2 regions of the Bradyrhizobium sp. B097 genome follow, and region 1 is predicted to be linked to the other one. Evidence: riboswitches for the same ligand, from Rfam matches in the RefSeq annotation. Region 1 holds a riboswitch; the other holds the start of a gene.
What was found. A riboswitch is a leader RNA that binds a small molecule or an ion and turns the genes downstream of it on or off. The one in region 1 is predicted to bind glycine.
Positions count from the first base shown of each region.

Region 2: linked by a shared signal. The riboswitch ahead of AAFG07_RS16520 (ABC transporter substrate-binding protein) and the one ahead of AAFG07_RS30685 (D-amino acid dehydrogenase) in region 1 are both predicted to bind glycine.

Region 1 covers NZ_CP152412.1:6,630,591-6,645,288, reverse strand. Annotated here, with positions in the region: gene AAFG07_RS30725 (ABC transporter substrate-binding protein) at 1-782, shown strand, start outside; gene AAFG07_RS30720 (cache domain-containing protein) at 1,211-2,899, shown strand; gene AAFG07_RS30715 (PDR/VanB family oxidoreductase) at 3,063-4,217, shown strand; gene AAFG07_RS30710 (aromatic ring-hydroxylating dioxygenase subunit alpha) at 4,440-5,459, opposite strand; gene AAFG07_RS30705 (hypothetical protein) at 5,668-5,973, opposite strand; gene AAFG07_RS30700 (enolase C-terminal domain-like protein) at 6,143-7,303, shown strand; gene AAFG07_RS30695 (Xaa-Pro peptidase family protein) at 7,342-8,520, shown strand; gene AAFG07_RS30690 (amidohydrolase family protein) at 8,638-10,077, shown strand; glycine riboswitch at 10,131-10,233, shown strand; gene AAFG07_RS30685 (D-amino acid dehydrogenase) at 10,380-11,663, shown strand; gene AAFG07_RS30680 (NAD/NADP octopine/nopaline dehydrogenase family protein) at 11,851-12,939, shown strand; gene AAFG07_RS30675 (dipicolinate synthase subunit DpsA) at 12,936-13,826, shown strand; gene AAFG07_RS30670 (amidohydrolase family protein) at 13,823-14,698, shown strand, end outside.
Region 2 covers NZ_CP152412.1:3,550,612-3,565,309, forward strand. Annotated here, with positions in the region: gene AAFG07_RS16480 (hypothetical protein) at 11-145, shown strand; gene AAFG07_RS16485 (TetR family transcriptional regulator) at 142-735, shown strand; gene AAFG07_RS16490 (metallophosphoesterase family protein) at 844-1,584, shown strand; gene AAFG07_RS16495 (bifunctional serine/threonine-protein kinase/universal stress protein) at 1,590-3,059, shown strand; gene rpe (ribulose-phosphate 3-epimerase) at 3,060-3,761, opposite strand; gene AAFG07_RS16505 (EF-hand domain-containing protein) at 4,013-4,840, shown strand; gene AAFG07_RS16510 (P1 family peptidase) at 5,045-6,040, opposite strand; gene AAFG07_RS16515 (GMC family oxidoreductase N-terminal domain-containing protein) at 6,236-7,795, opposite strand; gene AAFG07_RS16520 (ABC transporter substrate-binding protein) at 7,945-9,516, opposite strand; glycine riboswitch at 9,818-9,935, opposite strand; glycine riboswitch at 9,939-10,048, opposite strand; gene AAFG07_RS16525 (branched-chain amino acid ABC transporter substrate-binding protein) at 10,322-11,440, opposite strand; gene AAFG07_RS16530 (ABC transporter ATP-binding protein) at 11,607-12,356, opposite strand; gene AAFG07_RS16535 (ABC transporter ATP-binding protein) at 12,353-13,186, opposite strand; gene livM (high-affinity branched-chain amino acid ABC transporter permease LivM) at 13,183-14,508, opposite strand; gene AAFG07_RS16545 (branched-chain amino acid ABC transporter permease LivH) at 14,519-14,698, opposite strand, start outside.

The DNA.
Region 1 (14,698 bases):
GCGCGCAAGCCGCACTCGGTGGGCTTGTACGAGACAACGAAGATGTTGTGGTCGTGCCGGCGATATTCGCCATTTCGGCAATCGAAAAGGGAATGCCCGTCAAGCTCGCGGCGATATACCAGGAACGAGCCCCAATGGCCTTCATCTCCTGGCCTGACAAGCAGGTGACGACGCCGGCGCAGTTGGAGGGCAGGTCGCTCGCGATCTCCGTCGGGGATCCCGCCACAACGTACCTCGATGTCTTTTGTGTCTTGAACAAGATAAGCTGCGACAAGATCAACAAGGTTCAACTCGACCCACAGCTCAGGTTTGCCCAGTTCATTCAAAAGCGCGTCGATCTCATCTCCGTCTATACAAACGTCGATCTCCCTCTGGTCGAAGAGCGGACCGGCACAAAGTTTGCCGTGTTGGACCTGCCGAAATTTGGTCTCCGTGTCCCCGGATTGGCGGTCGTTGCGAGCAACAAGGGAATTGCTGAAAAGCCAGATCTGCTCAGGCGCTTTCTCGCCGCGACCGCGGAAGCAATCGAGTTGACGAGATCAGAGCCTGCGATGGCAACCGCCGCGCTGAAGAAGGCGTGGAGTGCTGCTCCTTCCGACGAGCTGATAAAGGCACAGATCGTCGCAACCTCGGAAACGATGGCCTCGGAGCAAGGGAAGCCCGTTGGCTGGATCAAGGACAAGACGATATCGGATGCGCTAAGTCTATTGTCGGCGACGGAGCATCTCGAGTCGGCCAAGCCGCTTGCCGATTTCTACACCAATGAGTTGCTGACGAAGTAGGCGTCTCGATATCGTTGGTGCAGCAAATATGTTGACTAACCATCGTCTATTGCGGCTACCCGGAAAGGTGCCAATGTCGTTGGTTAGGAGCCGTCTCGTCGGTCGGCCCGGAGGTGCGACCACCGACGAATGAAATCATCGGCAGAGCATCCCGGCCGTGACGGCGACGTCGCGCGGACCTATCAGGTCCCTTAGGCTCTCCCGAAGACGTGTTTAGTCGTGATTGTGGCGTCCGCGTCTTCCTCCCTGCGCGAGGTCGTTCACCTGATGCCGCCTTATTCTAATCATTCTCACGATGGCGAAACGGCGACGTTCGTCTGGCCATGCAGTCTTGCAAACTTCTTCAACAGCCCAACTCGTCCAAACTAGGAAGCTCTCGCTTCCCAGTCGATGATGAAACGCCCGCCACTGACGCCTCGATGGGAAGAATGGTTCACATGTTTGGATCTTTGCGAATCTCAACCAAGCTCTTAGTCATTGTTCTGCTGTCGGTCTTCGGCATGGTCGGTATCGCAGGTATCGGACTATCGACCCTGAAGGGCGTTCTGCTGGAGGATAGGAAAGCGAAGGTGAAAGAATTGGTGCTGCTCGCTCGAACGACGATTGAATCCGATTATCAAGCCGCGCGGAAGGTTGGCTTGTCAGAACAGGAGGCGCTTGAACGATCGAAGTTGCTACTGCGCAGCTTGCATTACGACAAAGACAATCCATTCTACGCCATGACCAGCAAAGGTGTCTTGGAGGTACATCCCAAGCAAGCTTTGGAAGGGAAAGATATCTCGGAGTCGAAGGATGCCAACGGCGTCTACTTCGTGCGCGAAGCAGTTGCGGCAGCTGGCCGCGGCGGTGGCTTTGTCGCCTTCAAATTCCCGCGTCCTGGCGGGAGCGAGCCGATGCCGACGCTGACCTATGGAACTGAGGTTCCAATATATGGATGGGTTTTGACCAGCGGCCTCTATATTGACGACATCGATCAGATATTCTGGACAGAGGCTCGACGCGTCGGAGGTCTTGTATTCGCCATTCTCGTGCTCGTGGTCGGAGTGTCGCTTCTGATTAGCCGCAACGTAACCAGGCCGCTCGCAGGTATGACGGCGGCGATGCTTGAGCTCTCTCATGGCAGGACCGACGTGGCCATTCCCGCGCGAGACAGAAAGGATGAGATTGGGGCCATGGCTAGATCCGTCCAGGTGTTTAAGGAAAGCATGAACGAGACAGTTCGGCTGCGTGAAGCCCAGGACGAATTGAAGCGGCAGACCGAAATCGAGAAGAGACAATTCGTCAGCAAGATAGCCGACGAATTCGAGAGCGAGGTCAGGAGATCGCTCGACGCGCTCGCGAAGGCCGCTCATGACATGCATACCACGTCGCAGCGCATGTCGACCAACTCCGAGGAGGCCAGCGGGCAGGCCACGACCGTCGCGGCCGCTGCTGAACAGACATCGGCCAATGTCCAAACGGTCGCCGCCGCCACAGAGGAGCTCTCCGCATCCGTCCATGAAATCGGCCGCCAGGTGGCTCGCTCAACCGAGATTGCCTCGCAGGCAATGGATGAAGCGAAACGTACCAACGACGTCGTGCACGGGCTGTCAGCCGCAGCACAAAAGATCGGGGACGTGGTCGAGTTGATCAGCAATATCGCCGGTCAGACCGACTTGTTGGCCCTCAACGCAACCATCGAGGCCGCGCGTGCAGGAGATGCTGGAAGTGGCTTTGCGGTGGTTGCAAACGAGGTAAAATCGCTTGCCGGACAAACTGCCAAGGCAACTGAAGCAATTTCCGCCCAGATACAAGCAATGCAGAGCACGACGTCGGAAGCGGTCGAAGCGATCGAGCGTATAGGTCGCACGATCGTCTCAATCGATGAAATCACGACGGCTATTGCCTCATCCATCCGGCAACAAGGAGACGCGACTGGAGAGATCGCCCGCAACATACAGGAGGCTGCGCGAGGCACGAATCAGGTCTCGGACAACATTGTGCGCGTGAATCAAATGGCCACTGAGACCGGTGCTGCCGCGCATCATGTATTTCGTTCCGCCGAGGAACTCAGCAAGCAATCTGCCGGACTACTGGTCGATGTCGAACGTCTTGTTGCTAATATCCGGGCTGCATAGGGTGGCGCCGTCTCGCGTCAAGCGGCTTCGCCGCCTTGGCGTCGCGGATGAAGCGGCACAGCATCGGCGGGGGTCGACTTAGCGCTCGATGTTCTGTTCGCTCTGCTGAGCCCGTTAGCGGCAGGCGGAGCCTCGCAGGTCGCATCGTAAACCAGTGATCTCGATGATTCAGGGCAGGTTCCCGAATAGCTATTTGCTGGTGATTGGGTGCGTATTATCGACCAGGCCGATAGTTCGGCTCCAGGAAATCGATTTCCGCGATGCTGTTGAGTTGAATAGAATCAAACCCTCTAGCCAGCCGAATCCGGCAATGGGCTTAGGTCTTGATAACGCGTTTTGGGCTGTTGATACAATGGTCGATGCAGAAAATGCGATGGAAGTGCGGATTCGCAAGGTCCATTGCATCGCGACCGATATTGTAGGCATCGAGCTTGAATCGGCGACTTCTAATGTATTGCCGCGCTTTTCTGCCGGTGCCCACGTCGATGTCTATGTGTCGGACAAAATTGTTCGCCAGTATTCCCTTTGCAGTGATCCATCTGATTCGAGCTACTACCGACTTGCTATACTGAAGGACGCAAATTCAAGAGGGGGATCCAAGGCCGTTCACGAGAACCTTCATGAAGGAATGAGCCTGAAGATCGGGCGGCCCCGCAATAATTTCGAGCTCATTGAGGACGGTGGGCGTGCGATACTTCTCGCGGGAGGGATCGGGATTACTCCGCTTCTGTCGATGGCGTACAGGCTGCAGACGCTTGGCGCGGACTTCGATCTTCACTTGTGCGTTCGTTCCTTGGATCGCGCGCCATTCCTCGCCGAAATCGCGGCGGCGCCGTTTGCGAACAGGTTTCGCTTGCATGTCGACGACGGGCCGGCAGAGCAGCGCTTTCTGCCCGAGAGAGATCTTCGGCTCGGTTCTTCGCAAGCGAGAGTCTACGTCTGCGGTCCCAAAGGCTTCATGGACTTTGCGGTGTCTGGCGCGAGAAAAGCAGGTTGCCCAGACGAAAGGCTGCATACCGAGAGTTTTTCGGGTGGGGATGTCAAGGGCGGGAACTCGTTCACCGTCATTGCTTCACGAAGCGGCCGGAGGCTCACGGTTACCGGTGAAAAATCTATCGCGGCAGTCCTCGAAGAAAATGGAATAAGCGTAAATCTGTCGTGCGAGCAGGGAATATGCGGAACGTGTCTGACACGGGTGCTCAAAGGTCAGCCTGAGCACAGGGATAGCTTTCAAACTGCCGCCGAGAAGCTGACGAATGATCGGATTGCCATCTGCTGCTCACGCTCGTTGTCCGACGAGATAGTCCTCGAAATCTAGCGCAGAGCAACTATCGCGTTTGAATCCCCGTGTGAATGGTCCAACAATCAGCCTCCGGAGTGGGGAGGTTGAAAAAAGGACTGCGGCGGCGTCCTTGCATTCTCCTCTCGCCGATGCGCCAAAAAAATGGCCGCGGGCACCAAGCCGCGGCCAAGTCAGGGAGAAAATTGGACGGCCCGATCGGCGACCGGATCTCTTCCTGTCGCCGGGTTTGCGAGCCGACTAGCCGTGCTCAGCCTGCAGCTGAGCTTCCACGATCCGCCGTGCTCTCACTGCTGGTCCGTCGGTGTGCAGAAGGACCGGCTTCAGCGACATGAGATCGCTCGTGTCCACCGCGCGCTGCTGAGCCTCGATGACCGGCTTGTCTTCATCGTCGAAAACGGCCACGCCGACCCTCAGCAATTCCTGGCTGAGGTCGTCTTCGTCCTGGCGAAAATCACGGGACATCGCCCAGAAGTAGTGCGACGACGTTTCGGTTTCCGGCGTGAGCAGGTGCGAGGTTGGAATCGAAATTCCTTCCTCGACTGGTCGGTTGACGCCCGTCATGCCCACGTCGAGCAGGAGGAGAGACGGTGGGTTCCACCGCATGAAGTTGCGATGGTCTCCTCGCTGATCCTTTGGATATCCGAGCATCTGAAAATAGTTGTTGGGCAATTGATTGGGACGCGAGAATTTCGCCCAGACTTCGTTGGATTGCCCATCTTTTTCGGCTTCGAACCGTGGCGGCCCTTCCGCGTTCTTGAACATCGGGTGCACGTATTGTCCATGGCTCAGATCGAGCAGATTGTCGGAAATGAGCTGATAGTTCGCCTGGACGTGGAGATAGCTGCAAACCGTGCGAAACTTCGGGTTCGTCAGGATACTGAAGTCCGCGATCGACGATTCGTCGGCCTTGCTGGCTTCTCCAAGCCAAAGCCACACGACGCCATGTTTCTCGACAATCTTGTAGCTTTTGACTTTGGCGGCCCGGGGGATCAGTCCGTCGCCATGTGGGTTGAGCGTGCATGCGCCGGTCTGATCAAAGCACAGTCCGTGGTAGCCACACTCTACGATGTCACCTTTGAGGCGTCCGAGATGCAGCGGGACGAAACGATGCGGACAGCGGTCGGTAAGACCGGCGACGTTACCGGCTTCGGTGCGGTAGAAGACGATGTTCTCATTGGCGATCGTCCGCGGCAGCAGGCTGCGGGTGATTTCACTCGACCATGCGGCCGCGTACCAGGTGTTTTGAATGAACGGCATGGGCTCCCCTTGCTCCGTTTGTCGAAGGCGGTCGGCGAAAGGTCCCATCGTTGGAGAAGTTTTAAAAATCAGTATTTCCAATGCGAAATATCGGGATTTTCGATAGTTCGCCGTGCGAGCTAAAGGCCGATCCTTAGTCGTTCGAGACTGGAGAGCGGCGATGGTTCAGCGCGGTGGCGGACGCTAGGGCGGTGCGACCAACGTCCCTTCAGCGGCCGTCGTCAATCTCGTAGATATGGCGCTCGAACCGTTCGAGCAGCGTATGCATCGTCCTGCGTGCTTCGGCAAATGCCTCAGAGCCGGCGCGAGCGGCAAGGTCGGCCTCATAGGCTTTGCGAGAAGGAAACCGGCATTCCCATCTGACGTCGGGCCCGTTGCCTTCGCGCAGAACGAAGATTTCTCCGGGATCCAGCCCCAGTGCGCACCTGATGGCAGTCGCGCTTCGTCGTTGTTGGAGGACCGCCGGCCCGTGGCCATCTTTGGCGAAGTAGTTGGTTGCTTCGACGATCGTCAATTCGGTCCTCCCCAGGCCGCGAGCTTTCCGCGTTCCACCCCCATTGGTGATAATTCGCCATCAGGGCACTTGATCTTCTTGTATCATGATCATAAACTGTGATCACATTAGCTGATCTCAAGTCAGTATATCGAACCGAGTTGGCGACAACAAGAGAAGGCAGGCCGGTTTGCCCACGATCAAATCCATCGAAACATTGATTGTCCAACTGCCGACGCGACGCGAGCACAAATGGGCGGGTCTGACCGAGGTGATCGGCCGATATGTCATCGTCAAGATGGTGGATAGCGATGGCCGCGTCGGTTGGGGCGAAGCGCCGGCACTCAAGGATTGGGGCGGTGAATTCGGGCGCTACTTCGGTGAATCCGCGCTTATCACCCGTACCGTGATCGACACCTATCTCGGGCCCGCCGTTGTTGGCGTCGAGCTCGGCAATATCGCCGAACTGCATGTGCGAATGGATGCCATCATCAGGGGGTATCCCTATTCCAAGGCCGCCGTCGAGTTTGCCGCCTACGACTTGGCTGGTCGCTGGCTCGGCGTTCCCGTCTCCACCCTGCTCGGCGGTAAGTCGCGCGATCGTGTGCCGGTGACGCATTCCATTGGCCTGATCTCGATCGAAGAGGCCCGCCTTGAGGTCGCCAAGCTGGTCAAGGAGGGAGTGCGGACCATCAAGGTGAAAATCGGGGTCGAACCCGACCGCGACGTTGCCATGGTCGACGCCGTGCGCGAGGTCGCCGGCGATGCCGTCGAAATCTGCGTCGACGCCAACGAAGGCTACAAGACGCCGGGGGAGGCAGTCCAGGTCGTTCGCCGAATGGAAAAGAACCGGCTGAAATATGTCGAGCAGCCGGTCATGGGCATCGAGCGCATTGCCGAGGTCGGTCGTCGCATCGACGCGCCGGTGATGGCCGACGAGTCGGCGTGGAACGCTCATGATTCGATCCAGATTGTCCGGTCCGGCGGGATCCAGATCGTGTCCATCTACACGACAAAGGCCGGCGGTCTGTACAAGGCGATGGAGGTCGGCGCGGTGTGCCGCGCTGCAGGTATCATCTGCAACGTCAACGGCTCGATCGAGACGGGTGTCGGTAACTTGGCCAACGTCCAGCTCGCAGCAGCGTCGCCATCCGTCACGCTGTCCTGCGTCATTCCGGTTTCGACGCCGGCGGAGTTCCAGCACGGTCAGGTTGGCGGCATCTACTACAAGGACGATCTGCTCGTCGAACCGATGAAGGTTGTCGATGGCGCGATCGTGGTTCCATCCGGCCCTGGGATGGGCGTCGATGTCGACCTCAAGAAAATCGAGAAATACCGCGTGCGTGATTGAGCGCGGAACAAAGAAGCCTGGAGAGAAGAGGAGAAATCATGCGGGCAGAAATCGTCGCGAAGCAGGTCGAGTCAATGTCCCGGTACGGGCTCGATGCCATCATCTGCTCCTCGCCGGAGAACTTCTCCTATACCGCCGGGTTCGTGGTTCCCTCGCAACCTCTCATCCGTCACCGTCATGCCATGACCATCGTCACCGCCGACGGCCGAAAGGCCCTGTTCGGCGTCGATATGGAAGCCTCGACGATCAAGCGCCGCCAACCGGACGTGCCAACGCGCATCTGGGCCGAGTTCAGCGACGATCCGATGCTCGTGCTCGCCGATCAGCTCGCCGGTCTCGGTCTCGGTCAGGCTCGCATCGGGCTCGAGATGGACTACCTGCCGGCCGGTGATTTTGCTCGGCTGATCAAGGCCATGCCAGCGGCGAAGTTCGAACGTGCCGAACCGATCCTGGCGCGGCTTCGTCAAATCAAGACGTCGGAGGAAATCGCGCTGCTGCGCAAGCTCTCCCGCATCGCCGATCAGGCGATAACGGATACGCTCGGGGTGGTCGATGAGGGAGACTCGGAAATGGACATCGCCGGGCACCTCACGCGCAATGTGTATTCCCTGGGGGCCGATCACTTCAAGCTGATGATCGTGGCGACCGGCGAACGCAGCGTGTTGCCCAACGTCGGCCCGTCGCAGCGCATCTTGAAGCGCAGCGATGTGTGCCGCGTGGAAATCTTCTCCGTGATCGATGGTTATCAGGCGGGGGTCTGCCGCACTGCCGTGGTCGGCCAGGCGCCGCCCATGGCCGAAAAGATCTGGGCGCATCTGGTCGAATGCAAGTACGAGATCATGGAGAAGGTGAAACCCGGCGCGAGCTGTCGCGAGATCTACGACGCGTTCATCGCAAAGCTGAGCAAGCTCAATCTGCCGCCGATTTCGTTCGTCGGACATGGCATCGGGCTGCACCTCCACGAGGATCCTTATCTCGGAGTGACGCCAGTGTTGGGCAAGCCCGGGAGTGACGCGCCACTGGAGGAGAACATGGTGCTTGGTTTCGAGCCGCTCTGCTACGACACCGGCTATGGCTTCGGCATGCAGAACAAGGATATGTTGCTGGTAACCGCCAACGGCTCCGAGTTGCTGTCCGACTACGCCGACACCGATCGGTTGATTCCCGCTGGCACTGCCAAGAAAGGCGGCGCTATGAAGAGGGCCGCGGTCGCCTGACGGCGGTCCTTGGCCGCGAACGACCGGACGACAGGCTTCGCCCGGTCGAGCGCTGCCGAAACTGCTCGTCGTCACGGCGGGGCATACAGTCCGTGAAAGCAAGTATTGGGTGAAGGCATGCGCACACTGATCAAGGACTTGAACTTCGCTTTCACGGTCGACAAAAACGATACGGTCCTGCGCAATGCCAGCTTGGTGATCGAGAACGATCGCATTTCCGATATTGGCCCTGCTAGGGAAGTGGCGGCGCGGCAGAAGAGCGTCAGCTTCGACAAGGTGGTTGACGGCAGGATGCTCGGCGCCTGCCCCGGCTTCGTCGACAGCCACGTCCATCTTTCGGAGACGCTGTCGCGCGCGGTATTTCCGGATAATCTCAACACCCGTGCCTGGGTCTTCCACTGGGCCAAGCCGTTTTACGCTCACATCACTGAAGAGGACGAATATTGGGGCGCGCTGCTCGGCGTCACGGAGATGCTGCGTTGTGGCACCACCTGCTTCCTCGATATGGGATCGCAATACGATCCCGGAATCGTCGTTCGCGCGATGGAGAAGGTGGGCATTCGCGGCATCACCGGGCGGCATGCCGCCGACAATCCTCCGCCGGAGCTTCCTCGTGGCTGGACCAAGGAAATGGTCGATCATCATTTCTTCCCGAACGCCGAAGCGGCGCTCAAGGTCCTTGAGGACTGTGTCATTCGCTACAACGGTGCACTCGACGGCCGCGCACGCTGCTGGGTCAACATCGAGGGCAAGGAGCCGTGCAGCCTCGAACTTCATGTCGGCGCCGTGAAGCTTGCCGAAAGGCTGGGCGTCGGCACGACCTACCACCTTGCAACATCGATCGAGGAGGCGAGGGTCTGCGAGAAGAAGTATGGCGCATGGCCGATCACCCGCATCGACAGGGCTGGAGGCATCCAGAAGAACCTGGTGATCGCCCATGGCGCGGCAGTGTCGGACGACGAAGTCCGCCTGCTTGCCGACCGTGGCGCCAGTGTCGCCTTCTGCCCGTGTTCGTCGTTCAAGCTTGGCAAGGGCGCAACCGCCATCGGAAAGTATCCGGAGATGGTGAAGGCGGGCGTGAAAGTCGGACTCGGCACCGACGGGGTGTCGGCCGCAGGCAACATGAATCTGATGCGGCAAATGCTGATCGTCGCAGGCATGTTCAAGGATGCACGCCTGCAACCGGATATCTTCACGGCGCGCCAGGCCCTGCGTGCGGCGACCATCGAAGGCGCGAGGGCGTTGATGTGGGACGACGAGATCGGCTCGCTGGAGATCGGCAAGAAGGCTGATCTCATCCTCTTTGATCTCGACCACGTGGAGTGGACGCCGTTCCACGACCCACTGCAAGCCCTGGTGTTCTCGGCGTCGACCGCTTCGATCGCCCAGACCTGGGTCGACGGCAAGGTGCTGTACGCCGATGGAAAGGTGCAGGGCGTCGACGAGGCAGAGATTCGGCGTAAGGCTCGCGAACTTGCCGCGGCAGCGGTCGAGCGCGCCGGTCTGCATGAGGAACAAGTTGAAACAACCACCACTCTGTACGACGGAGGGAATTGATAGCTCGCCTTCCATGGCGGAGGCGCATGGCAGCCAAAGAATTCACGCGTTCAAGAGGCTGCATGGGAGAGACCGGTCGCCGCCGTGGCGGTATTGGCCGGCGCCGAAGGAGCAACCCCCAGGAAACTCTCAGGCAAAGGTGACCATGCAGCTGAACGATCTGGAGAGTGGCACTGCGAGTGCCCACCGAAGGGGACCGCCGCACCGGCCAAGCCGCCGTGGCTAATCTCTCAGGTACAGCGACAGATTGGGGATGAGCCGCGGGCTTCGGTCCGCTCCCAATTTCTATCGCGGAGAGAGTAATGCCCCATATCGCTGTCATCGGCGCTGGTATCACCGGCGTCACCACTGCCTATTCCCTTCTCAATCGCGGCTATTCCGTCACGGTGATCGACCGGCAGCGTTATGCCGGAATGGAGACGTCGTTCGCCAATGGCGGCCAGCTATCGGCGAGCAATGCCGAGGTCTGGAATAGCTGGTCGACGGTTTTCAAGGGAGTGAAGTGGATGCTGAAGCGCGATGCGCCGCTGCTGATGAATCCTGCACCGACCTGGCACAAATATGCCTGGCTCGGGGAATTCGTCTACAACATCGGAAAATATCGCAGCAATACGATCGAGACCGTGCGGCTCGCCATTGCCGCGCGCAAGCACCTGTTCGAAATTGCTGAGCGCGAGCACATCGACTTCGATCACGAACGTCGCGGTATCCTGCATATCTATCGGGACAAGGCCAGCTTCCAGCATGCATTGAAGGTCAATGCGATTCTGGTGGACGGGGGCCTGGACCGTCGTCCGGTCACCGCCGCGGAGGTGAAGTCGATCGAGCCAACCCTGCATGGCGATTTCTTCGGCGGCTTCTACACCCCGTCGGATTCCACCGGTGACATCCATAAGTTCACCTACGGACTTGCCAAGGTATGCGAGCAGCGAGGTGTCCGCTTCATCTTTGACGCCACGGTGAGGCGGATCGATCGGAACGGCGTTTATCGCATCGCACATTCGTATGAGGCGTCTTGCGGCGATCAGGGCCTGGTCGATCAGATCATCGAGGCCGATGGCGTCGTCGTATGTGCCGGATCGGCGAGTCGCAACTTGGCTGCGATGCTCGGTGATCGCCTGAATATCTATCCGGTGAAGGGCTATTCGATCACCGTGCATCTCGACGACGAGCGGAGTCAAAAGGCCGCCCCCTGGGTGAGCCTGCTTGATGACGGCGCCAAGATCGTGACCAGCCGGTTGGGCGCCGCGCGCTTTCGCGTGGCGGGCACCGCAGAGCTCAACGGCATGAACCGCGACATACGCCACGACCGCATCAAGCCGCTGGTCGACTGGACGCGAACGCTGTTCCCGTCCGTCGATACCAATCGCGTCGTGCCGTGGGCTGGGCTGCGTCCGATGATGCCCAATATGATGCCGCGGGTCGGGAAGGGCAGGATGCCCGGGGTCTTCTACAACACCGGCCACGGTCATCTGGGTTGGACGGTTTCGGCCGCGACGGCGGAGATGGTCGCCGAATGCGTCGCCGGCGAAATAACTGCCGGTCGTATGGAGCATTTCCGCCTGGACGCGGAGCAAACGGCATGAACGGATTCACGGCGTTGGCCTTCGCGCCGTTGCCGGACGCCCGGACCATGTGTCCGTTGCTGCGGATGCATGGGCACCCCTCCGTGGGCGAGCGCTCGTTCAGCTTGACAATGGCGTATGTGATCATACTCTGTGATCAAAATATATCTCAGGAGGTGCCCTTGCGCTCGGATCTGCGGAGGCCAGAATGAAGGTTGCTGTACTGGGAGCGGGGGCGGGCGGCGCGGCCTCGGTCGCGGAGTTGGTTCAGGCGGGCCACTCCGTTCACTTCTGGGGGCGTTCGGCCGAAACGCTCGAGCCGCATCTCAGGCTCGGCGGTGTTGCGTTCGACGGAAAGCTCGGCGAGGGGGTCGCCAAGCCTGCCCTGATCACGACCGATCTCAAATCAGCCATCTCCGGGGTGGACGTAGCGGTGGTCGCGCTTCCGACGTTCTCGCATTCGGCCATAGCCAAGGCACTCGCCAAGGCCGGCTGGCCGTCGAACAGGCCCGTCGTGCTCAATCCTGGTCACACCGGCGGGGCACTGGAGTTCGCGGAAACCTATTCGCGCACCGGCTGCGCAGTGCCGCCGGTGGCGGAATTCTCCACGCTCACCTATGTCGCGCGCAAATACCGCCCCGATGCTGTGACCGTCAGCGGTCGGGCGAAGCAACTGAAGGCTGCGGCTCTCAAGGGAGGCGCGGAAGCCTTGGAGGTCGCGGCAAAACTGTATCCGGGCGTGGTACCTGTAGCCGACGTGATCGCCTCCGACCTTTCCAACGTCAACATGATCCTGCATCCACCTGGCGCGGTGCTGGCTGCCGCTTGGGTGGAAGCGACCGGCGGCAGCTTCACGTTCTACGTCGACGCAATGACGCCCGGCGTCGCCCGGGTGATGCGGCAACTGGACGATGAGCGGCTGGCAGTCGCCCGGGCATTCGGGCACGAACTGCCGAACCTGATCGAAGAGATGAAGCTGCTCGGCACGGTCGAGGCCGATGTGGTCGACGTTACCGATTACGCCGCCGCGATTGCCGGCGGCGAGGCCAATCGCCGTATCAAGGGGCCGGACTCGCTCGAGTCCCGCTACTACAAAGAGGATTTCGGCCATGGCCTGCTGCCCTTCATCGAATTTGCAGGGATCGCCGGGGTAGATGTGCCGGTGGCGACCTCGCTCTATCGCCTCGCGCAGGCCGCGGTCGGAACAGACTTCCGGATTGGCGGGCGGACTGCGGAAGCGATGGGTATCTCCGGTATGTCCAGGGATCAGCTCATCGAGAAGGTAAGGGCCCCATGAGTTGGCAGAACACGGTTATCGCCATAGTCGCCGGCGACGCACGCGAACAGGAGATCGCCCGCTGCGCCGTGAGGGCTGGAGCCGTCGTTCGGGCGTACGGTTTCCCGTGGCCTGATGAGGGCATCGAGGGCGTCTATCATGCTTCCGACGCCGCCGACGCCTTGAAGGGGGCTGACATAGCGCTCTTTCCAATTCCGGGCATCAGTGCGGAAGGCGCGCTTTTTGCACCGAAGTGCCCGGAAAAGATCATTCCAACGCGCGAGATGTTGGCCGGCATGCGGCCATCCGCAAACATCATACTCGGTTGGGCGGACCGCAACCTCAAGGCTCATTCCGAAGCGCTCGGTATCACGCTGCATGAGTACGAATGGGACGTCGACCTGATGCTGCTGCGCGGGCCGGCGATCGTCGAGGGCGTGCTGAGGGTGATCATTGAGAATACGCAGATCACCATCCATAAATCCAACGTCTGCCTGGTCGGGCAAGGCACGATCGGATCGCTGCTGACAAAGACGCTGGTCGCTCTCGGGGCCCATGTTCATGTCGCGGCGCGCAACCCGGTTCAGCGCGCGGCAGCCTATGCAGCGGGCGCCGAAGCGCTGACGCTCGAACAATTGCCGGCAATTCTGCCCAGCACCGATATCGTCATCGGCAGCGTTCCGAAACGACTGCTCGAGCGCGAGCAACTAGCTCTTTTGCCAAAGCATGCACTGCTGGTCGATGTCGCAGCGCCTCCCGGAACCATCGATCGGGACGCGGCCGCCGAGCTGGGGCTGAAAGCTCTCTGGGCTCGCGGCATGGGCGCGCGTGCGCCGATCACCGTCGGTCGGAGTCAGTGGACCGGCATCAGTCGCCGGATCGAGGAAATACTGGAGCGAAGATCATGAAAGCGGACCTGGTCATCAAGAATGCGCGGGTCGTGCGCCACGACGGAGAGTTCCGCGGCGGCGTTGCGGCAATGGATGGAAAAATCGTATTGACGGGAGCTGATGACGCTCTTCCGGATGCAAAGCGCACGATCGACGCCGAGGGCCGGGTATTGATGCCGGGGGTGATCGACCCGCACTGTCATCTCGGCGTGAAGTTTCCTTTCGCCGAGGACATGCGGACCGAGACGGCGGCCGCGGCCTCCGGCGGTGTAACGACGGCGCTTCTCTATATTCGCAACCTGAAGGAATCCTATCTGCCGTTCTACGAGGAGCGTAAGGCGATCGGCGAAGAAAACTCGCTAATCGATTTCGGTTTTCATTTCGGTATCCAGCGTGAAGAACACATCGCTGAGATCCCCGAGGTGATCGCCAAGACCGGCGTCAGATCCTTCAAGTGCTATTTCGGTTACGAGCCGGACAATCCGATCGGCATCGTGCCGGCGACCGACGGTTGGGTCTATGCCGCCATGCGGATCCTCGCGAAAGTCCCGGGCGGCGTCATCAATGTGCATTGCGAGAACACGCAGATCGCCTCCTGGATCAAAAAGGAGATTTCAGCCACCGGCCGTCAGGATCTTGGCGCTTATACCGAGTCCCGCCCCGCCTTCTGCGAGGTGGAGACCATTCGTCGCATGATCTTTCTTGCGGAGAAGACCGGCTGCTCGCTTCATCTGGTCCACACCTCCGTCGGCATGGGGCCGGTGCTCGCCGCCGAGGCACGGGCGCGCGGCGTGCACGTCACGGTCGAGACTTGCCCGCATTACCTCACCCGCACCTGCTATGACGAAGACCTCGACATGCGCGCCAAGATCTCGCCACCGCTTCGTGAT
Region 2 (14,698 bases), 3.1 Mb from region 1:
GACTACCTCCATGACGATAGAAATCTTTCAATTGACCGCCCAGATTCAACAGTGGCTCAACCTTCGCGTCGCCCGCCATCTGGCAGCTCAGGCTGCCAAGTTCAGCCGCGGGCAGGACAGCGATAACCAGACGGTAAACGCATGAACGAGGCGGTGGTTTTGACACCCGAGCGGATCCTCGAAGCAACCGAGGATGTTTTGAGGCGCTTCGGGCTCGCCAAGGCCACCGTTGTCGACGTTGCCCGTGCGCTGGATGTCAGCCACGGCAGCGTATACCGCCATTTCCCCAGCAAAGCCTCGCTCCGTGACGCGGTCGCCGAACGCTGGCTCGACCGCGCCAACGAGCCGCTGTGCAAGCTCGCAGCAAGCGATGGCCCTGCGCCGGAGCGGCTGGAGAAATGGCTGCGGACCATGTTCGCGATCAAGCAGAAGAAGGTCTGCGACGATCCCGAGATGTTTGCGACCTATCTCGCGCTGGCCCAGGAGGCGCGCGAGGTGGTGGAAGCCTATAAGGACAAGCAGGTCGATCTGGTCGCGAAGATTTTGTCCGACGGTGTCGCGCAGGGCGTGTTCGAGATCGACAATGTGAAGGCGACCGCGCGGGCCGTGTTCGACGCAACCGTCCGCTACCATCACCCGGCGCATGCCGAGGAATGGGCCAAGCCCGAATGCCCGTCGCGGATCGACGCCCTGATCGCCCTGCTGCTGCGGGGCGTGCAGGTGTGCAAGCCCTAACCGACCTTATCTTCCAACAGCCTCGGACTACCTGATGCCTTTGGCCCGATTGCGAGCCCGGGGCCGCGTGTGCTTGATATCGGGCAGGGATCAGCAGCGCGGACCTCGATGCGGCTTGCACTCTTTGCCGATATTCATGCCAACCGGCAGGCCTTCGCGGCCTGCCTCGATGCTGCGCGTGCGCGCGGCGCCGAGCGGCTGATCTGCCTCGGCGACATCGTTGGCTACGGCGCCGATCCCGAATGGGCCGTCGATACGGTGACGGACCTCGTGGCGAAGGGCGCAATCGCGGTGCGCGGCAACCATGACAATGCAATCGGCGCGCCGAGCGACAGCATGAATGCCGACGCGCAGGCCGCCATCGACTGGACCCGCAACCGGCTCAGCGCCGGGCAGAAGAAGTTCCTCGACGAGCTTCCGATGTCGCGGGAAGAGGACAACCGGCTCTACGTGCATTCCGAGGCCTCCGATCCGGCGAAGTGGCGCTATGTCCGCGACACCGCCGACGCCGCGCGCAGCATGATGGCAACCGAATTGCAGATCACCTTCTGCGGCCACATCCATCGTCCGGGCCTCTACTCGATGTCCTCGACCGCGAAGATGACGAGCTTCGTTCCGACCGCGGGCATCGCGGTGCAATTGTTGACGGGGCGGCGCTGGCTCGCCGTGCTCGGCTCGGTCGGCCAGCCGCGCGACGGCGATCCGGCGGCTTCGTTTGCGATGTTCGACACCATCAGCCGCGAGATCACCTATCACCGCGTGCCCTATGACGTCGCGACCGCCGCCGCGCGGATCAAGGCCAGCGGCCTGCCGCTCTGGCTCGCCGATCGTCTTTCGATCGGCAGGTAATGCCGATGGCGGCGCTGACGATGCAGGCGGGCGCCAAGATCGATGGCTTCACCATCGGCGAGCGCGTGCACCGCGGCGGCATGGCGACGCTGTGGACCGTTACCCATCCGGGCATCACCGTGCCGCTGTTGATGAAGGTGCCGCTCACCTCGGAGGGCGAGGATCCGGCTGCGATCGTCAGCTTCGAGATGGAGCAGATGATCCTGCCGCGGCTGTCGGGGCCGCACGTGCCGGCCTGTTTCGGCACCGGCGACTTCGAGCGCCAGGCCTATGTGGTGATGGAGCGCATCCCCGGGCAGACGCTCTACAAGCGGCTCGACGCCCTGCCGCTGCCGTATGAGGAGGTGAGGGTGATCGGCGGCAAGGTCGCGACCGCGCTTGCCAGCCTGCACCGGCAGAACGTCATCCATCACGATATCAAGCCGAGCAGCATCATGTTTCGCGAGCGCGGCGAGGCGGTGCTGATCGATTTCGGCCTCTCGCATCACCAGCATCTGCCCGATTTGTTGCAGGAGGAGTTTCGCCTGCCTTACGGCACCGCGCCCTACATGGCGCCGGAGCGCCTGCTCGGCGTGCGCGACGATCCGCGCAGCGACCTGTTTTCGCTCGGCGTGCTGCTGTATTTCTTCACCACCGGGGTCCGCCCGTTCGGCGAGACCGAAACCCTGCGCGGCATGCGCCGGCGGCTGTGGCGTGATCCCACCCCGCCGCGCAGGCTGCGATCCGACTATCCGCCATGGTTGCAGGAGATCGTGCTGCGCTGTCTGGAGATCGATCCGGCCGCGCGCTATCCGACCGCGGCGCAGCTTGCCTTCGATCTTGCCCATCCCGAGCAGGTGAAGCTGACCGCGCGGGCGCAGCGGCTCGATCGAGATCCGCTCGGCACGGTCTGGCGCCGCCGCTTCAATCTCGGCGCGGTGCCGCCGCAGCCGAAGTCCAACGCCGCAGCCCAGCTCGCATCGAGCCCGATCGTCGCCGTTGCGCTCGATCTCGGCGAGGGGACCGAGGCGTTGAACGAGACCATCCGCGTCACTGCCGAGCAGGTGCTGTCGACGTCGCCGTCGGCGCGGCTCGCCTGCGTCAACGTGCTCAAGCTCAATCGCCTGGCGATCGACCGCACCCATGACGAGCAGGGTCAGAACAAGCATGTCGACCGCCTGGTGGCGCTCCAGCATTGGGCGCGGCCGTTCAAGCTCGAGGAGGGGCGGTTGACCGTGCATGTGCTGGAGGCGATCGATCCCGCCGCCGCAATCCTGGAATTCGCCGCGGTCAATCTGGTCGACCACATCATCATGGGCGCGCGGCAGAACTCGGTGCGGCGTGCGCTGCTCGGCAGCGTCTCCGCCAAGGTCGCCGGGGAAGCGCCGTGCACGGTGACCGTGGTGCGGCCGTCGCGGTTGACGCCGGCGACGGGCGACGATGAGGCGGCGGTCCCGTCGGCGAATGCCGCGGTCACGCCGCCCACGCTGTTTTGATCAGATCGCTTCGCCGCGCGCCTCGGCAGCCGCGTGGCGGATCGCGGCGATGTTGGTCTTGTAGGCCTCGACGGTGCCGCCCTTGAAGACGGCGGATCCCGCGACGAAGGCGTTGGCGCCGGCCGCGGCGAGCTGGCCCGCGACATCGGGCGCGACGCCGCCATCGACCTCGATGTCGATCGGGCGGCCCGCTGTCATCGCCCTGACGTCAGAAATCTTGCCGATCGCCGAGCGGATGAAGGCCTGGCCGCCGAAGCCGGGATTGACCGACATCACCAGCACGAGGTCGATCAGGTCGAGCACATATTCGATCGCGCTCGCCGGCGTTGCCGGATTGAGCGAGACGCCGGCTTTCTTGCCGAGCGCGCGGATCGCCTGCAGCGAGCGATGCAAATGCGGGCCGGCCTCGGCATGCACCGTGATGTGGTCGCAGCCCGCCTTGGCGAACGCCTCGAGATAGGGATCGCAGGGCGAGATCATCAGATGGGCGTCGAAGATCTTCTTGGTGTGCGGCCGCATCGCCTTGATGACATCGGGGCCGTAGGAAATGTTCGGCACAAAATGTCCGTCCATCACGTCGAGATGGATCCAGTCGGCGCCGGCCTGGTCGACGGCGCGGACCTCCTCGCCGAGCTTTGAGAAATCCGACGCCAGGATCGACGGGGCGATGACGAGGGGACGCGGGGTGAATGACTGAGTCATAGCGCAGTTCCGAAAGGCTTCAGGGGGCGACGGGTGATCCCGCCTAACACGCGGACGCGTGGCGGGCAATGCGAGCGGACGACACTACGGTGCCGGAAAATTCTGCCGCCGGCGGCAGCTCTTGCCGGGTGCGCGGAACCTGCATCGATGCGCCAAGGCCTGGTTTTATTGGGTTTTTGCCATGGCACGCCGCTTGCTGCGCCTTTGCCAAGCGTTTGAGCCGCCAGGCGCGGCCTTGTTGGAGTATTGCCATGTTATTTGCCATTGGCGCTGCGTCATCCGCCATCGATCTTTTGAGCTCGCTGATGTCGTCGAAGTCGACGACACAGACCGGCAGCTCCACGCAGGGAAATCAGTCGACCGGGCTGTTCTCGGCCTCGACCGATACCTCGACATCGACGAGCAGCAGCACGGGCACAGGCTCGGGCAGCAGCAGCACCCCGCAGATTTCGCCGCTGACCATGAGTGCGCTGCTCGACGCGCAGAGCCAGTCGCAGACCACGGCCTCGACCAGTGCGACGCCGACCAGCCGGTCGGACGCGCTGAAGGATCTGTTCTCGCAGATCGATGCCGACGGCAACGGCCAGATCACCAAAGCGGAATTCGAGAAGGCGCTCGGCGCCGGCGGCACCAACATCGCGCAGGCCGACGACGTGTTCTCCAAGCTCGATGCCAATGGCGACGGCAGCGTCAGCCTCGACGAGATGTCGCAGGCCCTGCAGGGCCACAGGGGCGGCGGCCATCACCATCACCACGCGTCCGGCGGCTCGACCGACGGATCAGGCGCCAGCAGTGGTTCGGGCGGATCGAGCTCCGATCCGCTGATGCAGGCGCTGAACGGCGCGACCTCGACCTCGGTGACCAACAGCGACGGCTCGACCACGACGACGACGACCTATGCCGACGGCTCCAAGGTGTCGATGACGTCGGCGGCCACGTCGTCCGCCACCGGCAGCGCGAACTCGTCCACCGCCGGCAGCAACGCGACCTCGTCCTACAATTTCATCGAGCAGCTGATCCAGCGCCAGTCGCAGGCGATCTCGGCCCAGGCCTCGTCGTCGCTGTCGGTCAGCGCCTAACCGATTACGTTACCTGAGGCGGTACGACCGCGAACTCCATGCCTCGCCCCGCGTGCGGGGAGTGGCCGGAACGCATCGTCAGATTCGTTCCGGGTGAGGGGGAGTCTCCGCGAGTCAGTCTATCACCGTTGGCGCGGTGAAAGCCCCTCACCCCAACCCTCTCCCCGTAAGAACGGGGCGAGGGAGCGCACTGCCTTCGCGGCTCTAACCGAATTTGTCGTGCCAGCTCGGCAGCGCGCCGGGGAAGGGCAGGGCGGTGGCTGAATGGACGCCGCGTGCGATCGCGCGTGCCACCGTGTTGGCGGCGATCGCGCCGAGCTTGGTCAGGCCGAACAGCGGATCGACCGGCTTTGCGCCCGTCGCCGCGGCGAACACCACGTCGCCATCGAGCGGGGCGTGCACCGGATAGATCGCGCGCGCCATGCCGGTCTGCGCGATCATCGCAAGCCGCTTCGCCTGCGGCTTGGTCAGCTGCGCATCGGTCACGACGACGACGAGCGTGGTGTTCTCGGCGGCGGTGGCGTCCGCGCCGCCCTTCAGCCGCAGCTTCAGCATGTCCGGCGTGAACGCGGGCGGCAGGCCGCGCCCGCCGAATTCGCCGTCGACCTCGAACGGCGCTGCCCAGAACCACGGGCCGCCGCCGACCGTGACGCTGCCGACCGCGTTGACCACCGCAAGCGCCGCGACCTTGATGCCGTCGTCGGTCACATCAGACGCCGAGCCGAGGCCGCCCTTGAGGGTGGCGGTGGTCGCGCCCATGCCGGCGCCGACACTGCCGAGCTCGAAATTGTCGGAGGCGGCATTCGCCGCCGCATAGCCGAGATCGCGATAGGGCGGAAAGCGTCCCCACGCCTTGTTGCCGCCGTTGAGCAGATCGAAGCAGATCGCACCCGGCACGATCGGGATCACCGCATCGCGGATGCGAAAGCCACGGCCGCGCTCGGCGAGCCAGGCCTGCACGCCGCCGGCCGCGTCAAGCCCGAGCGCGGAGCCGCCGGACAGCGTGATGGCGTCGATCGCCTCGACGACATTGTGCGGGGACAGCAGCGCGTCCTCGCGGGTGCCCGGACCGCCGCCGCGGACATCGATCGAGGCCACCGCCGGCTGCTCGAACAGGATGGCGGTGACGCCGGAGGCGATCACGGCGTCGTCGGCGTGGCCGACGGCAACGCCGGCAATATCGGTGAGAAGGTTTTTCACGATTGAGTCCGTCCGCGCCTTGTCCGAGCTTGGGCTGCTCGAACCGGTATAGCAGCCGCGGCGGGCTCGGCCAGAGCGTTTTCGAGCGAAGTGGACACCGGTTCGCGTGAAGAAACGCGTCGAGACAAGGATCTAGAGCTTCGGTTCTGACTCAATCAGAACCGAAAATGCTCTAGAGCCGCGTTGACGGCCTGGTTATGACCTCATCATCCGGGCAATGGCTTCGCCAATGACAACCGTTGTGAAGTGCGTATTCGCCCGGCAATCCGACGGCATGATCGATGCGTCGGCGACCCGCAGGCCGCCGATGCCCTTCACCGTACCGTCGGGATTGACCACGCCCGCGGGATCGTTGGCGCCGGCCATCCGGCAGCTGCCGGCTGCATGCTGGATATCGCCGGTCTCCCGTCGCAACACCGCCTCGAGCTCGGCTGTTGGCAAGGTTGCGGCGGCCGGCAGGGTCAGCTCGGTATCTCCGAGGCGGATCCAGTCCGATATGCCGGCCAGTGCCGGCTGCGTGGCCAGGACGGCGAACCGCTTCACCGCATCGGTCATGCGCAGCATGTCGCGTGGATCGGCCAGCATGTTCTCCTCGACGATCGGATCGATCATCGGATCGGGCGAAGCCAGTTTCAGGTGACCACGCGAATAGGCGTTGAACAGGCCCGCGCCGATCGCTCCGGGATTTCCGATACCGCGATGGTTGAAACCGATCATGATCATATCGCGCTTGCCGCCGTCGGCGAGACCGGATGAATAGGTCACGCAGCAATTGGTATGACGCGTGTCCCGATCAGTGGGCCGCAGCTCCTCACGCAGCTGGATCGTCATGCGAAACAGCGGATGGTCGAAGAAATTGCGGCCGACCGGCAGATCACGCTCGACCGCGATCCCCATGGCTCGCAGCTCGTCCGCCGGGCCAATGCCCGATCGCAGCAGGATCGCGGGGCTGTGGATGGCGCCGCCGCACAGCACGATCTCGCGCGCGGCGATCTCGCTGGTGCCCTGGCCGTCGATATGGACCCGGACGCCGGTCGCCCTGCCGTCGCGGATCAGGACCCGATCGACCAGCGCCTTGCCACGGATCTCCAGATTGGCGCGGCCACGGGCCGGCTCGAGATAGCCTTCGTTGGTTGTGATGCGACGACCGTTGCGGCTGTTGATCGGATAGCAGGCAACGCCTTCGCCATCGGGGCCGTTGACGTCGGCGCACCACGGATAGCCGCTGGCGAGCGCTGCATCGCGCAGGCCACGATCAATCGGGCCCCACGTCTCTAGCGGCGCGCGATAGACCGGCAGCGGACCGCCGCGTCCATGTCCCTTGGTGTCGCCGAATTCCTCGTCGTCCTCGATGTCAGAGAAAAATGGCATGATCTCGCGCGCGGACCAGCCGGTGCAGCCGAGCGCGGCCCATTCGTCGAAGGCATCCGCGACGCCGCGAATGGCGATCTGGCCGTTCATCATCGAGCTGCCGCCCAGCCCCTTGCCGCGCCAATAGAAGCGCGGTTCCTGCCCCGCGATGCGGCGGGTCAGGAGGTCCGGCCACTGCCACTTCTCCTGGAATTCCCGCTGGTGAATGATGGGAATCGGGTTGGGCGTCCTGATCTCCCAGGGGGCTTCATCGGCACGCCAGTCGAGGCCCGCTTCGAGCAGCAGCACCCGCCGCTTTCGATCCTCGGACAACCGGGCGGCAATGGCAGCGCCGGCGGAGCCGCCGCCGACGACGATCACATCGTACGTGGTATCAAGTGACATGGCATCAAACCTTGCTGCGTCGGAAAGTCCAAACAAAGGACATCAGATGGCATCCCGACATCTCTGATGTTTCTCGTTTCATCGCCCGCTGGAGACTTCGGCCTGTCCCGGATAGCCGCCAGCGTCGATCAGAATCATGCGGGTTGAGACTACTCGGGTTTATCGATGTTCCAGAACAGTGGCGTGGCCGGACCATCGAGCATGCCCGTCAGCTCCTTGTGCCACACGCTCGGCGCAAAGTACTGGCCCAGGGGAACGTAAGTCACCTGGTCGAGCGCACGCGCTTGAATCTCCGCTGCGATCTTCTTCTGTGCCTCGGGCGAGCCGGCGCGGGCGAAGGCATCGCGAAGGCTCTCCATTTGCAGGTCGTCCGGCCAGCCGACCCATCCGCCCTTGCGACCCCTGCTGTTCAGGGGAGCGCTGACGACGGGGTTCATGATGTCGGCAATGCCCCAGTTGGTGAAGAACATGTTCCAACCGCCATCCTTCGGCGGCTTCTGGCTTGCGAAGACCATGTTCGCTGTCTGCCAGTCCATGGACTGGACCGTCACCTGGAAGCCGGCCTGGCGCAGCAGCTGCGCCGCGACGATGGGCTGCGCCTTGAGGGTCACCACATCGGTCGGTGCCAGCATCACGACCGGCGTGCCGTCGTAACCGGATTCGGCCAGCAGCTTCTTCGCCTCGGCCATGCCGCCGCCCTTGACGAGAGAGTCCGATCCGAGATCGGAGGCGAGCGGTGTGTCGCAGCCGAAAACGGCGCCGCAAATCTTGTAGAGCTTCGGATCCCCGACCATGGCGTCGAGTATGTCCTTCTGGCTCAGCGCCATCATGGCAGCCCGGCGCACCTTGACGTTGTCGAATGGCGGATAAAGAAAATTCATCCGCCCGATGGTCTGGAAGCCGAGGCCGCTCAAAGGGCGCGACGTCAAATCCTGGTCGGCTTGCAGGATCGGCAGCATGTCGAATGACGGCCGCTCCAGGAAATCGATGTCGCCGGACTGAAGCGCGCTGGTTGCAGTCTGCACGTCGGGCATCGTGATCCATTCGACGCGATCGACCTTCACCACCTTGCCGCCCGAGGTCCAGCTTGGCGGTTCGGCGCGCGGCACATAGTCCCTGTTCTTCTCGTAGACGGCCTTCACGCCGGGCTGGAATTCCGCCGGGACGAACTTGAAAGGTCCCGAGCCGATCTGCTCGGGGATCGGCCGATCCGACGGTGTGTCGGCAAGGCGCTTCGGCATCATGAAAGGCACCAGCGTGGATGGCTTACCCAGCGACTCCAGCACCAGGCCGTAGGGTTCCCTAAGTTTCAGCACGATCGTCCTGGTGTCGGGGGCCTCAACACCGGCGGTGAAGTCCATCAGCTTCTGGCCCATGCCGTCGACGGCGGCCCAGCGCTTCAATGACGCGATGCAGTCATCCGCGGTCACCAGCGTTCCGTCATGCCACTTCAGGCCGTCGCGCAGCGTGAACGTGTAAGTCAGCTTGTCGTCGGACACCTTCCAGTCCGCCATTTGAGGCCGGATCGTGAAGCTGGAGTCCATCGCCACCAGCGTGTCGTAGACCATATAGCCGTGGTCACGCGTGATGTAGGCTGACGAAACGATCGGATCGAGCGCCCGCAGATCCGAATGCATCACTGCCCTGATCGTCTTGGCGTGAGACAGGCCGGGCCACACGAGAGCGGTGACGAGCAGCAGCCCGCGTAACGCGGTTTTCATTGACGTCGGGGTGTTTCCGGCTCGCGGGGTGGCTGACATCATTTTCCTCGGATGAACGTTGAACGGACTTCGATCGGCGCGTTGAAGAGCGCATTGGTTGAATGGAAGCCGCCCGCCGGTGCGAGATGGCTTTTGTCATGGCGTCGAGACATCCGTCGAAGGCAATCGCGCGTCCGCGTCACACGGATGGTCGTTGCGCCGGTGAGGCCGGCGCCGACGGGTGCAATGAGGGGCATGTCTTGAAGAGGCTCCCGGACGCTAGAGTCGCCCCGACGCCGGCGTAAACCGGTGGAGGCGCCCCATCTGTCTCGGTACCTGAGAGCTTGATCCGCTGGAGCCCTTTGCTCGACGCAATGGCTCGATGACGGATATCCCCTTCGGTGGACACCGCATCAAGGATACGGTGTCTCTCTCCAGATCGTCCTGACGACACGGTCCTTGTGCCTGAGAGTTTCCGGGGCAGTTGCTCCGTCGGCGCCGAACACGAAAACGATGCGCTCGCTTTCGTTTCGATCTCTCCCGCATCGTCGCGTTGGACTGTCAAAACGATATTGTGCGCTCCCAAGCCAGGCAAGACTAAACTTCAATCGGGATCTGCCCACATCATATGCGATCAATCTTGCGAGGCTCATGGCTCCGTCAACTGCGTGGTCGTGCAACTGGGAATTGGAGCTGCGGAACAGAAACGGCATTTCCGTCTGCGAGGCGTCGAGCGACGGGCCGGGCATCGCGATCCTGCCCAACAAAAAAACGCCCCGGCTGACCGGGGCGTTTCGTCTCTCTGATGGGATCAGGCGCGAGAGGCTTAGGAGCCCTTCGGATTGATCTCGGTGTAGTTGCCCTTGGCGTCCCACTTGTAGACGACGTAGTCGATCGCCTTGATGTCGCCCTTGGCGTCGAAGCCCATCTTGCCGAGCACGGTGTCCCAGTCGCCGGCCTTGATGGTGTCCATCACCTTCTTGGCGTCGGTGGTGCCGGCCTTGGCGACGGCCTGCGTCCACACCTGCATCGCGGCGTAGGTGTAGAGCGTGTAGCCTTCGGGATCGATGTTCTTGGCCTTGAACTTCTCGACGATCGCCTTCGCGGTCGGCTTGTTGCGCGGATCGGGGCCGAAGGTGAACAGCGTGCCTTCGGCGGCGGGGCCGGTGATCGAGGCGAACTCCTTGTCGTTCATGGCGTCGCCCGCCATCAGCACGGTCTGCAGGCCCTGGTCGCGCATCTGGCGCAGGATCAGGCCGGCTTCCTGATGGTAGCCGCCGACATAGACCAGATCGATATTGTCGCGCTTCAAGCGCGAGACGATCGAGTTGAAGTCCTTGTCGCCCTTGTTGTAGGACTCGAACATCTTCTCCTGGAAGCCGGCCTTGTTCAGCGCCTTCTTGGTCTCGTCCGCGAGGCCTTTGCCGTAGGTGGTCTTGTCGTTCAGGATCGCGACGTTCTTGCCCTTGAAGTTCTTCATGATGTAGTCGGCGGCGACCAGGCCCTGCTGGTCGTCACGGCCGCAGACGCGCGCCACGTTCCAGAGCTTGCGCTCGGTGAACAGCGGGTTGGTCGAGGCCGGGGTGATCTGCAGCACGTTGGCGTCGGCATACGCCTCGGAGGCCGGGATCGACGACGACGAGCAGAAATGGCCGGCCACGAACGGGATCTTCGCGGAGCCGATCTTTTCCGCGATCGAGCGCGCCTGCTTCGGATCGCAGGCATCGTCGTCGGCTTCCAGCGCGAGCTTCTTGCCGAGCACGCCGCCGGCGGCGTTGATGTCGGCGACTGCCTGCTCGGCGCCGTTCTTCATCTGCCGGCCAAAAGCGGATTCGGAGCCCGTCATCGGGCCCGCGACTGCGATGGTGATGTCTTGCGCGAACGCGCTCGCCGATAATGCGAACGACGCGCCCAGTGCCAGGCCGATCAGCTTCAGTGATTTCATGAGACGTCCCTCGTGGTCGTTGCCTCTTGCGGAAGGGCCCGGCACGCCGGGCCCCAAAACCGGCGGCATTCTCGGCTGATTTCGCGGCGAAGTCACCGGCAATTTTCAGGCAAATCGACGCTGCATCAGCCACATCCTGCTGCAACGGGCGGCGCACAGGGGTGAGCTAGCCGCGGCGGCCGCCTTCCAGATAGGCGGCGCGGATTTCCGGGCGCTGCAGCAATTCGGCGCCGGTTCCGGCCAGCGTGATCAGGCCGTTGACCATGACGTAGCCGCGATGGGCGAGCTTCAGCGCATGGTTGGCGTTCTGCTCGACGATCAGCACGGTGAGGCCGTCCTGCCGGTTCAGCGTGCGGATGGCATCGAAGATCTGCCGCGCGATCAGCGGCGCGAGGCCGAGCGAGGGCTCGTCCAGCATCAACAGGCGCGGCCGGCTCATCAGGGCGCGGCCGATCGCGAGCATCTGCTGCTCGCCGCCCGACAGCGTGCCGCCGCGTTGTGCGACGCGCTCCTTCAGCCGCGGAAACAGCGCGAACACGCGCTCCAGCCCGGCCTCGCGTTCGGTCTCGCTGCATTCGGTGGCGTCGGCGCCCATCTGCAGGTTTTCCGCGACGCTCATGCGCGGAAAGATCCGCCGGCCCTCGGGCGATTGCGCGATGCGCAGCCGCGCGATCTCGTGGGTCGACACGCCGGTGATGTCGTGGCCGTCGAATTCGATGGTGCCGGCGCGGGCGCGCGGCCGGCCGAAGATCGTCATCATCAGCGTCGACTTGCCGGCGCCATTGGCGCCGATCAGGGCGACGATCTCCCCTCGATTGATCTCGATGTCGACGCCCTTCAGCGCCTCGATCTTGCCATATGCCGCACGCACGCCGCGCACCGCGAGCAGGGGTGTGGTTGCCGCTGCCGAGCTCACGTGCCGCTCTCCATCACGGCGATCGCCTCTTCCTCGTCGGCGCCGAGATAGGCGGCGATCACCTTCGGGTCGTCGCGCACCGCTTGCGGCGTGCCTTCGGCGATCTTGACGCCGTAGTCCATGACCACGATGTGATCGGAAATCTCCATCACGACGGACATGTCATGCTCGATCAAGAGGATCGAGGTGCCCTGTTCGTTGCGGATCGACAACAAGAGCTCGTTGAGCCCGCCGCTCTCGCGTGCGTTCAGTCCGGCCGCGGGCTCGTCGAGACAGAGCAGCGCCGGCTCAGTGCACATCGCGCGCGCGATCTCGAGCCTGCGCTGGTCGCCATAGGGCAGATTGCCCGCGGCATCGTCGGCGCGGTCGAGCAGGCCGACGCGGTTGAGCCAGGTCCGCGCCAGCTCGATGGCGCGCGCTTCGGCCTCGCGCCAGGACGGCAGGCCGAGCAGGCCGAGCAGGGTCAGCCCCGAGGCGCGCATCAGCGCGTTGTGTTGGGCGACCATCAGGTTTTCCAGCGCGGTCATGCCGGGAAACAGCCGGATGTTCTGGAAGGTGCGCGCCACCTTGGCCTGCTTGGAGATGCGGAAATCGTTCAGCCGCTCGAGCTGGATGGTGCGGCCGTCGTCGTGGGCGAGGCGGATCGCGCCGCCGCTCGGCCGGTAGAAGCCGGTGATGCAGTTGAAGACGGTGGTCTTGCCGGCGCCGTTCGGCCCGATCAGCGCAGTGATTTTGCGCCGCTCGGCCGCAAAGGAGAGGTCGTTGACCGCGACGATGCCGCCGAAGCGCATCATCAGGCGGTCGACGGTGAGGATGTGGTCGCCGCTCATCCGTGGCCCTCCTTGACGAGGTCGGAGGAGATTGCCTGGTTGCGCTCCAGGAACACGGTGGGCGCGCGATGGCCGATCAGCCCGCGCGGCCGCCAGATCATCAACAGCACCATGGCGATGCCGAACACCAGCATGCGGTACTGATCGAAACCACGGAACAGCTCGAAGCCGCCGATCATGGCGAGGGCGGCAAGCGCGACGCCGAGCTGCGAGCCCATGCCGCCGAGCACGACGATCGCCAGCACCAGCGCCGATTCCTGGAAGGTGAAGGATTCCGGGCTGATGAAGCCCTGCCGCGTGGCGAAGAATGCGCCGGCCAAGCCGCCGAACATCGCACCGGTCGCGAACGCCGTCAGCTTGGTGGTCGTGGTGTTGATGCCGAGCGCGCGGCAGGCGACCTCGTCCTCGCGCAGCGCCTCCCAGGCGCGGCCGATCGGCAGCCGCCGCAGCCGGATCGTCACCCAGTTGGTGAGCAGCGCCATCGCCAGGATCAGATAGAACAGGAAGACGAGGCGGTGGGTCGGCGAGAACTCGATGCCGAGCCTGGCGGCGAGCCCGTCATCGCCCGGCGTCAGCGGAATGCCGAACATGGTCGGGCGCGGAATCCCCGAGACGCCGTTGGGGCCGCCGGTCAGGCTTTGCCAGTTGATGATGACGAGGCGGATGATCTCGCCGAAGGCGAGCGTCACGATCGCCAGATAATCGCCGCGCAGCCGCAGCACCGGGAACCCGAGCAGCACGCCCCAGAACGCCGCCAGGATGCCGGCGAGCGGCAGGCAGACCCAGAACGACAATCCGAAATTGGTCGCAAGCAGCGCGTAGGAATAGGCGCCAACCGCATAGAAGGCGACATAGCCGAGGTCGAGCAGGCCGGCGAGCCCGACCACGACGTTCAAGCCCCAACCCAACATCACATAGGTCAGGACCAGGATCGACAGGTCGAGAATGTAGCGCTGGTTGTAGAAGATGACCGGTACGAGGAACGCGAACACCAGGAGCGCGGGCGCAAGCCATCGTCCGGCGAACGAGATCGCTGATTGCACCGGCTTCGGCACGATGCTGTCCTTGTCGACCGGGCCCCACCATTGCCGCAGCAGCTCGACGATGATGCTGCCGCCGAACACCGTGCCGACGAGGGCGGCGAGGTCGCCGAACCGCGTCCAGTAGATCAGGCCGCCTTGCGGTCCGGCCTCGGTGCGCACGCCGATCATCAGCGAGAACAGCACCAGCGCGACCAATGCGCTGATCAGGGCTTTCTTGAGAATGAAGGCGCTGCCCGAGGGCTGCGCGGCGGGCGATGGGCGGGCTGAGGTCGCGCTCACGAAGTGCCTGTCAGACTTTTTCGACTTCGGGACGGCCAAGCAGGCCGGTCGGCATGAAGATCAGCACCACGATCAGGATCGAGAACGCGGCGACGTCCTTGTATTCCACCGAGAAATAGGCCGACCAGAACGTCTCGATCAGGCCGATCGCGAGCCCGCCGAGCATCGCGCCCGGCAGCGAGCCGATGCC